3 regions of the Bradyrhizobium sp. 179 genome follow, and region 3 is predicted to be linked to each of the others. Evidence: predicted binding sites of a transcription regulator. Region 3 holds the regulator's gene; each other region holds the start of a gene.
What was found. The regulator PhoB, encoded in region 3, activates phosphate uptake and scavenging genes when phosphate is short. The targets are predictions, from matches to a motif close to TGTCATNNANCTGTCAT.
Positions count from the first base shown of each region.

Region 1: phnC (phosphonate ABC transporter ATP-binding protein) is a predicted target of PhoB. The motif match lies at 1,491-1,507, and genes of this name have one in related genera.
Region 2: ugpB (sn-glycerol-3-phosphate ABC transporter substrate-binding protein UgpB) is a predicted target of PhoB. The motif match lies at 2,085-2,101, and genes of this name have one in related genera.

Region 1 is NZ_JADPJR010000104.1:132,321-135,580, reverse strand. It holds gene phnD (phosphonate ABC transporter substrate-binding protein) at 1-510, opposite strand, end outside; gene phnC (phosphonate ABC transporter ATP-binding protein) at 572-1,381, opposite strand; gene IVB12_RS24555 (chloramphenicol acetyltransferase) at 1,569-2,240, shown strand; gene IVB12_RS24550 (alpha-D-ribose 1-methylphosphonate 5-triphosphate diphosphatase) at 2,237-3,260, shown strand, end outside.
Region 2 is NZ_JADPJR010000116.1:270,273-273,532, forward strand. It holds gene IVB12_RS28000 (organic hydroperoxide resistance protein) at 25-450, shown strand; gene IVB12_RS28005 (CaiB/BaiF CoA-transferase family protein) at 628-1,848, shown strand; gene ugpB (sn-glycerol-3-phosphate ABC transporter substrate-binding protein UgpB) at 2,156-3,260, shown strand, end outside.
Region 3 is NZ_JADPJR010000160.1:68,425-71,684, forward strand. It holds gene pstA (phosphate ABC transporter permease PstA) at 1-80, shown strand, start outside; gene pstB (phosphate ABC transporter ATP-binding protein PstB) at 77-898, shown strand; gene phoU (phosphate signaling complex protein PhoU) at 910-1,626, shown strand; gene phoB (phosphate regulon transcriptional regulator PhoB) at 1,641-2,348, shown strand; gene IVB12_RS36840 (GcrA family cell cycle regulator) at 2,600-3,112, opposite strand.

The DNA of each region.
Region 1 (3,260 bases), on a different contig from region 3:
GGTGTCGGCGTCGGCGATGCCCATCTTGTCCAGCTCGAAGCGCGGCACGTTGTTGCCCGAGGTCGAGTTCGGGTCGACGAGGCCGAGGTTCTTGCCCTTGAGGTCATCGACCTTCTTGTAGGGGCTGCTCGCCTTGACGAAAAACACGGAATAATAGCCGGTCGAGCCGTCGGCGTTGATGTCGTTGGCGAAGGCATCGGTCTTGACGCCGGTCAGACGGGCGCGGGCGAACGAGGCCGAGCCATAGCTCGCGATATGGATGTTGCCGGCGCGCTGGCCCTCGATCACCGCGGCGTAGTCGTTGGCGATGCGCAGCGTGACCTTCACGCCCAATTCCTTGGAGAGATAGCTCATGAACGGCGCCCAGCGCTCAGTGACACCCGAAGCGTTTTCCGCTGGAATGACCGCGAAGGTCAGCTCGGGATATTTGGCTTTCCAGTCGTCCGCCGAGGCGGAGGTGGCAAGCGCGAGCGCGGCGGCGCCGGCAAGGATTAATCTGCGAGTGATCATGATACCCTCTTCGTCGGTTGGGGTCGGTTGACGCAAAAGACTTGAACTAATCGGGCGAGGCTCAGGCGGCAGCCGCCGTTCCAAGCGCCGGGACGCCCTCGGGCGCCGGGATGGGCATGCCGCCCATGACGTCGGCAGCCTCGAGATCGTAGAGCTCGCGCGCCACGTGATCGGTCAGCGCGGCCGGCGCGCCATCGAACACCACGCGGCCCTGCGCCATGCCGATCAGGCGGTCGCAATAGCTGCGCGCCAGATCGAGCGAATGCAGATTGCAGAGCACGGTGATGCCGAAATGCTTGTTGATGCGCAGCAGCGCATCCATCACGATCTTGGTGTTGCGCGGATCGAGCGAGGCAATCGGTTCGTCGGCGAGGATGATGTCGGGCTGCTGCACCAGGGCGCGGGCAATCGCCACGCGCTGCTGCTGTCCGCCGGAGAGCTGGTCGGCGCGCTGGGCGGCGAGCGCAGCGATGTCGAACTGCTCCAGCGCGGACATCGCCAGCGCCTTGTCCTGCTCGGGCCAGAGCTGCGACAGCGAGCGCCAGGCGGGCATCGTTGCGAGGCGTCCCATCAGGACGTTGGTGAGGACATCGAGCCGGCCGACCAGATTGAACTGCTGGAAGATCATCGCCGAGCGCGCCCGCCATTGCCGCAGCTCCTTGCCGCGCAGCGCGGTGACATCGGTGCCATCGAACAGGATGCGGCCCGCGGTCGGCGTCGCCAGGCGGTTGATGGTCCGCAGCAGGGTCGACTTGCCGGCGCCGGAGCGTCCGATCACACCGACGAAGCCGCCCGGGGAAACTTGAAACGAAGCGTTGTCCACCGCGGCCTTTGCGCCGAAGCGACACGTCAGACCTTCCACCACCAGCATGCAGGGCTCCAGATTAACTGAACCCACCGCTAACGCTGGCGCTTAACACTTGTGTGACATCCGCGTTGCGGTGCGGCGATCCAACACACGTCATCCCCTGTCATCGCCACGTCATGACGTTGTCATCAAAGCATTGTCATCAAGCCGCTCCAAGAAAAATGCCCCACCCTCGCGCTTCGGATGCAACATGGCCGCCAGAGCTCTTTCGATTCAGCCGACCATTGATCCCTCGGCCAAGCTGCACGAGGCCAGGCTCGGCGCCTACACCGAGGTCGGCGCGCGCACCGTACTGCATGACGTGGCGATGGGCGATTACTCCTATGTCGTCAACGATGCCCAGATCACCTACACCACCATCGGAAAGTTCTGCTCGATCGCGGCAATGACGCGGATCAATCCCGGCAATCATCCGATGCATCGTGCGACCCAGGCGCATTTCACCTACCGTTCAAGCGCCTATTTCGAAGGCGAGAGCGACGACACCGAGTTCTTCGACTGGCGCCGTCAACATCACGTCCATATCGGTCACGATGTCTGGATCGGCCACGGCGCGATCGTGCTGCCCGGCCGCAATATCGGCACCGGCGCGGTGATCGCGGCGGGCGCTATCGTGACCAAGGACGTGCCGGCCTACACCATCGTCGCCGGCAATCCGGCGCGCATCGTGCGGCGGCGGTTCTCGGAGCAGATCGCCGGCCGGCTCGCCAAGCTCGCCTGGTGGGACTGGGATCACGACAAATTGCGTGAAGCGCTGCCCGATTTCCGCAAGCTCGGGATTGAAGATTTCCTCGCGACATACGAAGCACGGGCGAGCTCTTTCACCGGTCCTCCTGCCAGCAAACCAAGCGCGGTCGCGTGACAGACATTTTCCTTGAAGGCGGCCGGGCCCTGATCGGCGCCGAGCTCGTCGAAACCTCACTTCTCGTGTCCGGAACGGACATTGCGTTGGTCGATGTCCCTCGCGGCCGCGCGCGGCTCGCGATTGATGCGCGCGACCTGCTGGTGCTGCCAGGCATCGTCGATCTGCATGGCGATGCCTTCGAGCGCCAGATGATGCCGCGCGCCGGCGTCGATTTCCCGATCGACGTCGCGCTCGCCGACAGTGATCGTCAGGCGATCAGCAACGGCATCACCACGGTGTTCCACGCCACGACCTGTTCGTGGGAGCCTGGCCTGCGCAGCGCTGGCAATGCGCGCGGCTTGATGGAGGCGATCGAGCGGCAGCGTCCGCAATTCGCCGCCGACACCCGCTTCCATCTGCGGCACGAGACCTACAATCTCGATGCCGAGACCGAGATCAGCCAGTGGCTCGCGGAAGGCCGCGTCGACCTGTTCGCCTTCAACGACCACATGGACGGCACGCTTGCCGATATGGCCAAGCCGCGCAAGCGCAACCGCATGGTGGAGCGCACCGGGCTGTCGAGCGAGGAATTTGACCGGCTGGTCGAACGTGTGGTGGCGCGCGCCGCCGACGTTCCGGCGTCGCTCTCGCGGCTCGCGGCGGCGGCCCGCGCCGCCGGGGTGCGGATGCTTTCGCATGACGATGCGACGCCGGCGATGCGCCAGGAGTTTCGCGATCTCGGTGCGATGATCGCCGAGTTTCCGATCAACGAGGAGACAGCGCGGGCGGCAGCAAGCCACGGCGACGCCATCGTTTATGGCGCCCCGAACGTCGTGCGCGGCGGCAGTCACACCGGCTGGACCAGAGCGTCGGACATGGTCGCCAAGGGTCTCTGCTCGGTGCTGGCCTCGGACTATTACTATCCGGCGCAGCTGCTGGCCGCATTCCGGCTCGCCGCCGACCGCGTGCTGCCGCTGGAGCAGGCCTGGGATTTGGTCTCTGCCGGACCTGCGCGTGCAACCGGCCTTACCGATCGCG
Region 2 (3,260 bases), on a different contig from region 3:
CACCCGAACCCGAGGGAGATGAAAATGTCCGTGAACGTCCTCTACAAGACCAGTGCCAAGGCGACCGGCGGCCGCGACGGCCATGCTGCAACGCTCGACGGCGCGTTCGACGTCAAGCTGACCACGCCGAAGGAGCTCGGCGGCGGAGGCGGCGCCGGCAACAACCCCGAGCAGCTGTTTGCGGCGGGCTATGCCGCCTGCTTCATCGGCGCGATGAAGTTCGTGGCGTCGCAGGGCGGCCCCAAGGTTCCCAATGACGCGTCCGTCACCTCGATTGTCGGCATCGGCCCGCGCTCCGAGGGCGGTTTTGGTCTCGACATTGATCTCGCCGTCTCGCTGCCGGGCCTGGCTCGCGCCGAGGCTGAGGCGCTGGTCGAGAAGGCGCACCAGGTGTGCCCGTACTCCAACGCCACGCGCGGCAATGTCGACGTTCGCCTGACGGTCGTCTGACCGCAATTGCGGATTGGCTGGCCCGAGATCCCCCTCGGGCTGGCTGCTTTCCATTGGTTTGCCGTTCCGCGGGATTGCGCTGCGGCGGCGCATACGGCCCCACGGGCGGAGCCATTGCTGGGATGCACGAACCTCGCTAGGCCTGTGATCAAGCATCGACACAGGGGAAGCGAAGGCATGAATTCTGAAGCCGCGGGTTCTGAAGCCGGTCTGGGTGCCATGAGTGGATTGCGCGTCATCGATCTCACGCGCGTGCTCGGCGGTCCCTACTGCACCCAGATCCTCGCCGACCACGGCGCCGACGTGATCAAGGTCGAGCCGCCGGCGGGCGACGAGGTGCGCGAATGGGGCCCTCCCTTCCATGAGGAGGATGCGGCCTATTTCGTCGGCATCAACCGCAACAAGCGCTCGATCGGCCTCGACCTCGCCTCCGAAGGGGGCCGCGCCGTGCTGCTGAAGATGCTGGAGACGGCCGACGTCCTGATCGAGAACTTCAAGCCGGGCACATTGGAGAAATGGGGCATCGGCAACGAGGTGCTGCGCGCAGAATTCCCGCGCCTCGTGCACTGCCGGATCTGCGGCTTCGGCGCCGACGGTCCGCGCGGCGGCAATCCCGGCTATGACGCCATCATCCAGGCCATGACCGGCATGATCGCGGCGACCGGCTCTCCGGAGAGCGGCCCGATGCGGATCGGCGTGCCGCTGGTCGACATCACCACTGGCCTGTACGCGGCGATCGGCATCCTGATGGCGCTATCGGAGCGCCAGCGCTCCGGCAAGGGCCAGTTCCTGGAGACGACGCTGTACGAGACCGGCCTTGCCATCATGCATCCGCACACCGCCAATTATTTCATGCATGGCAAGCCACCTGCGCTCACCGGCAACGAGCATCCCAACCTCGTGCCTTACGCGATCTTCCCGACGAAAACCGACAACATCTTCATCGGCGTCGGCAATGACGGCACTTTCCGCAAGCTCGCCAAGGAGATCGGCAAGCCCGAGCTCGGCACCGATCCGCGCTTTGCCCGCAACAAGGACCGCATCGCCAATCGCGAGGCGCTGCGCGCCGAGCTCGCCGCGGTGTTCAGCCAGCACGAGGCCGAACCGCTGTGCAACCGCCTGCTCGCGGCGGGCCTGCCCGCTGGCCCGGTGCAGAAAATCGACCAGGCACTCACGAATCCCCACACGATCGCGCGCGGCGATATCATCGAGAAGGATTGGTACAAGGGCGTCGCCTCGCCGATCCGGCTCGACCGCAGCAAGCCGAGCCTGCGCCGCCTGCCGCCGAAATTCAGCCAGCACGCGGCGGAGGTGCTGGGCGAGTTCGGCTACTCCAGGGCGGAGATCGACGCGATGGTCGAAAAGGGCGTGGTCTGCGGCCCCGAGCGCAAGCGCTGAGGCCTCGTGAAATAGACCTCAGCGTTGCCGCAACGGCGGTGCGCACCCTCCCCGCTTGCAAGCGGGAGAGGTGTTCGAGACCGCCGCCTGATAGACAACTCACGTCATCCAATGCCGCACTGCGGCGCGAGCACGCGTGTGCAGCGCGAACGCACGGCGCGGTCTCCCGCACGCCTTCGCCTATTTTCCGGCTTCCCTTTTCCAGCGCTTGCCGCTTTCGTTTCGGCCGCTTACACAGTCATGTGAACGTCATATGGCACTGCTAGCGCAAGCGCTTCTTTATTGACGGGCAAGGGAGGTTTTCTTGATGGCTCTTCGACATTTTGGTGCGGCTGCGGCTGTCGCGGCCACGGTTGGCATGATGGCCTCGCCGGCCCTGGCCGTGACCGAGATCCAGTGGTGGCACGCGATGACCGGCGCCAACAACGACGTCATCGTCAAGCTCGCCACCGACTTCAACGCGTCGCAGAGCGACTACAAGGTGATCCCGACCTACAAGGGCAACTACCCCGACACGATGAACGCAGGCATCGCGGCCTTCCGCGCCGGCAATGCGCCGCACATCATGCAGGTGTTCGAGGTCGGCACCGCCACCATGATGGCGGCGACCGGCGCGGTGAAGCCGGTCTACAAGCTGATGGCCGAGACCGGCGAGAAGTTCGATCCCAAGGCCTACCTGCCCGCGATCACCGGCTATTACTCGACCTCGAAGGGCGAGATGCTGTCCTTCCCGTTCAACTCGTCGTCGACGGTGATGTGGGTCAACCTCGACGAGCTGAAGAAGGCGAACGTCGCAATCCCGAAGACCTGGCCTGAAGTGTTCGACGCCGCCAAGAAGCTGCACGACAACGGCCACCCCACCTGCGGCTTCTCCAATTCCTGGGTCACCTGGGTCAATCTCGAACAGCTCTCCGCCTGGCACAACGTGCCGCTATCGACCAAGGCCAATGGCCTCGACGGCTTCGACACCGTGCTTGAATTCAACGGCCCGCTTCAGGTCAAGCACCTCGAGAAGCTGGTCGAGCTCCAGAAGGACAAGACTTACGATTATGCCGGCCGCACCAACACCGGCGAAGGCCGCTTCACGTCGGGTGAATGCCCGCTCTATCTGACCTCCTCGGCGTTCTTCGGCAACGTCAAGGCGCAGGCCAAGTTCGCCTTCACCGCCGTGCCGATGCCCTATTATCCCGACGTGAAGGGCGCACCGCAAAATTCGATCATCGGCGGCGCCTCGCTCTGGGTGATGGGCGGCAAGTCGGCCGACGAGTACAAGGGCGTCGCGAAGTTCCTGGGCTTCCTCTCCGACACCGACCGCCAGGTCTATATCCACAAGGCCTCCGGCTATCTGCCGATCACCAAAGCGGCCTATGAGAAGGCCAAGGCGGAAGGCTTCTACAAGGATCAGCCCTATC
Region 3 (3,260 bases):
GGGCGCTGCTCATTACCCTGACCGTGCTTGCCCTGAACATTGGCGCGCGCATCCTTGGCGCCGAGAGGACTGCAAAATGAGTGAAATGTCTGTTTCCGTAAGTGCGCCGACCGTTCATCCCGGCTCACAGCCGCTACCCGAGGCGCCTGCCAAGGTGACCGCGCGCAACCTCAATTTCTACTACGGTGAGCACCACGCGCTGAAGAACATCAATCTGGCCCTCGGCACCAACCGCGTCACGGCCTTCATCGGCCCGTCGGGCTGCGGCAAGTCGACCCTGCTGCGCATCTTCAACCGGATGTACGATCTCTATCCAGGCCAGCGCGCCACCGGCCAGCTGTTGCTCGACCAGACCAACATCCTTGATCCCAAGCTGGACCTCAACCTGCTGCGCGCCCGGGTCGGCATGGTGTTCCAGAAACCGACGCCGTTCCCGATGACGATCTACGAGAACATCGCCTTCGGCATCCGCCTCTATGAGAAGATCTCGAAGTCCGAGATGGACGACCGCGTCGAGAAGGCGCTGCGCGGCGGCGCGCTGTGGAACGAGGTCAAGGACAAGCTCAACGCGTCCGGCCTGTCGCTCTCCGGCGGCCAGCAGCAGCGCCTCTGCATTGCCCGCACGGTCGCGGTACGGCCCGAAGTGATCTTGTTCGATGAGCCCTGCTCGGCGCTCGACCCGATCTCGACCGCCAAGGTCGAGGAGCTGATCCAGGAATTGTCCGAGAACTACACGATCGCGATCGTCACCCACAATATGCAGCAGGCGGCGCGCGTCTCTGATAAAACCGCCTTCATGTATCTCGGCGAGCTGATCGAGTTCGATGACACCAGCAAGATCTTCACGTCGCCGAGCGATCGGCGTACGCAGGATTACATCACCGGCCGGTTCGGCTGAGGAGACGGGACATGGGTACTGAACATACCGCAAAGGCCTTCGATACCGACCTCCAGGAGCTCACTCGCCTCGTCGCCGAGATGGGCGGCATCGCCGAGCGCATGATCGTCGATTCCGTCGACGCGCTGATCCGCCGCGACGTCGCGCTCGGCCAGCGCGTCGTCACCACCGATGCCGAGCTCGACGCGCTTCAGAAGCGCATCGAGGAGCGCGCCGTGCTCACCATCGCCCGCCGCCAGCCGATGGCGGTGGATTTGCGCGAGATCGTCGGCGCCATGCGCGTTGCCACCGATCTTGAGCGCATCGGCGACCTCGCCAAGAACATGGGCAAGCGCGTTGCGGCGCTGGAGACAGACTTCCATCCGCTGAAACTGTTCCGCGGCCTGGAGCACATGACCGACCTCGTGCAGCAGCAGGTCAAGTCGGTGCTTGATGCCTATGCCGCGCACGATTTGCCGGCGGCGATGGCAGTGTGGAAGGGCGACGAGGAAGTGGACGCCATCTGCACCTCTCTGTTTCGCGAGCTCCTCACTTATATGATGGAGGATCCGCGCAACATCTCGTTCTGCATCCATCTGATGTTCTGCGCCAAGAACATCGAGCGGATCGGTGATCACGCCACCAACATCGCCGAGACCGTGTTCTACATGATCGAGGGGCAGGCGATCACCGACAAGCGGCCGAAGGGCGACATGACGACCTTCGCCACGACGGTACCGAATACCTAGGGAGCGACGACAACATGGGCGCACGCATTATGGTGGTTGAGGACGAGGAAGCTCTCACCGAGCTTCTGCGTTACAACCTCGAAGGCGACGGCTATGACGTGGAGACGGTGATGCGCGGCGACGACGCCGACACCCGCCTTAAGGAACACATCCCCGATCTGATCGTGCTCGACTGGATGCTGCCGGGACTGTCCGGCATCGAGCTGTGCCGGCGGCTGCGCACCCGTCCCGAGACCAAGCAGCTCCCGATCATCATGCTGACCGCGCGCGGCGAGGAGAGCGAGCGGGTGCGGGGTCTTGCGACCGGCGCCGACGACTACATCGTCAAGCCGTTCTCGGTGCCGGAGCTGCTCGCGCGCGTGAAGGGCCTTCTGCGGCGCGCAAGCCCCGAGCGGCTCGCCACCGTGCTCGCCTATGGCGACATCGAGCTCGATCGCGACAAGCGCCGCGTCGCGCGTTCGGGCCGGCCGATCGATCTCGGCCCGACCGAATATCGCCTGCTGGAGTTTTTCCTGGAGCATCCCGGTCGCGTGTTCTCGCGCGAGCAGCTGCTCGACAGCGTCTGGGGCCGCGACATCTACATCGACGAGCGCACCGTCGACGTCCATATCGGCCGCCTGCGCAAGCTGCTCAATCTCGGCCGCGAGCAGGACCCGATCCGTACCGTCCGCGGCGCGGGTTATGCGCTGGATGATCGGTTTGCAAAGGCGGAGCAGACGTAGGCCCAGCTGCGTCAACAATCTCGGCCGTCGTCCCGGACAAGCGTAGCTCCGGCAACGCGCAGCGTTGTCCGGAGCGAAGCGCCGATCCGGGACCCGGGCCCATTGTTGCGCGAAAAAGGTAACTCCGAGGCCCCGTAACCACGGCTTGCGGTGGCTATCGGTCCCGGATCGGCGCTACGCTTGTCCGGGACGACATCGGGTTTGTTGCGCCGTCACCGCGTGACGGCTGCCGGCTCGATCTCAGGAAATAATCACCGCGTGCTCGGCTTCGGTGCCGCCCGCCGGCGATCCGCTGCCGGCTGATAGGCGACGCGCGAGTGCTGGGCGCAGTAGGGCAGGCCTGACAGCGCCTTGCCGCCACAGAAGAAGAAGTCCGGGCTGGAGGGATCGCCGACCGGCCAGTGGCACGTCGCCTCGTTCAATTCCAGCAGCGACAGCCGCTGGCTCATCGGCACCACGTTGTCGTAGGTGACCGGTTCGGCCTCCACCTCGACCTCGAAGGCCTGCGCCAGCGCGGTGTTGCCGCGCGAGATCGGCCGGGTCACCCGCATCATATGCTGCGCGGGCCGCGCCTTGCGCGGCCGCGGCGCTGCCGATGAAGGGCTCTTGGCGCGGCCCGACAGGCCAAGCCTGTGCACTTTGCCGATCACGGCATTGCGGGTCACATTGCCGAGCTCGGCCGCGATCTGGCTGGCCGAAAGTCCGGCCTCCCAGAGCTTCTTCAGCTGCTCGACGCGATCATCGGACCAGGTCAAAACCGTCATTGCACCCTTTCCCTCGTTGCGCGCCGCCATCCTGGGGCCTCACAGCGAATGCTTAAGCCTTGAAAAACCCGTGCCGTCAGAATCCCTTAAGGCTCGCCGGGCGCGTGACTGACGCCCGAACGTTTACGCCGGTACATGAGGACTCTTG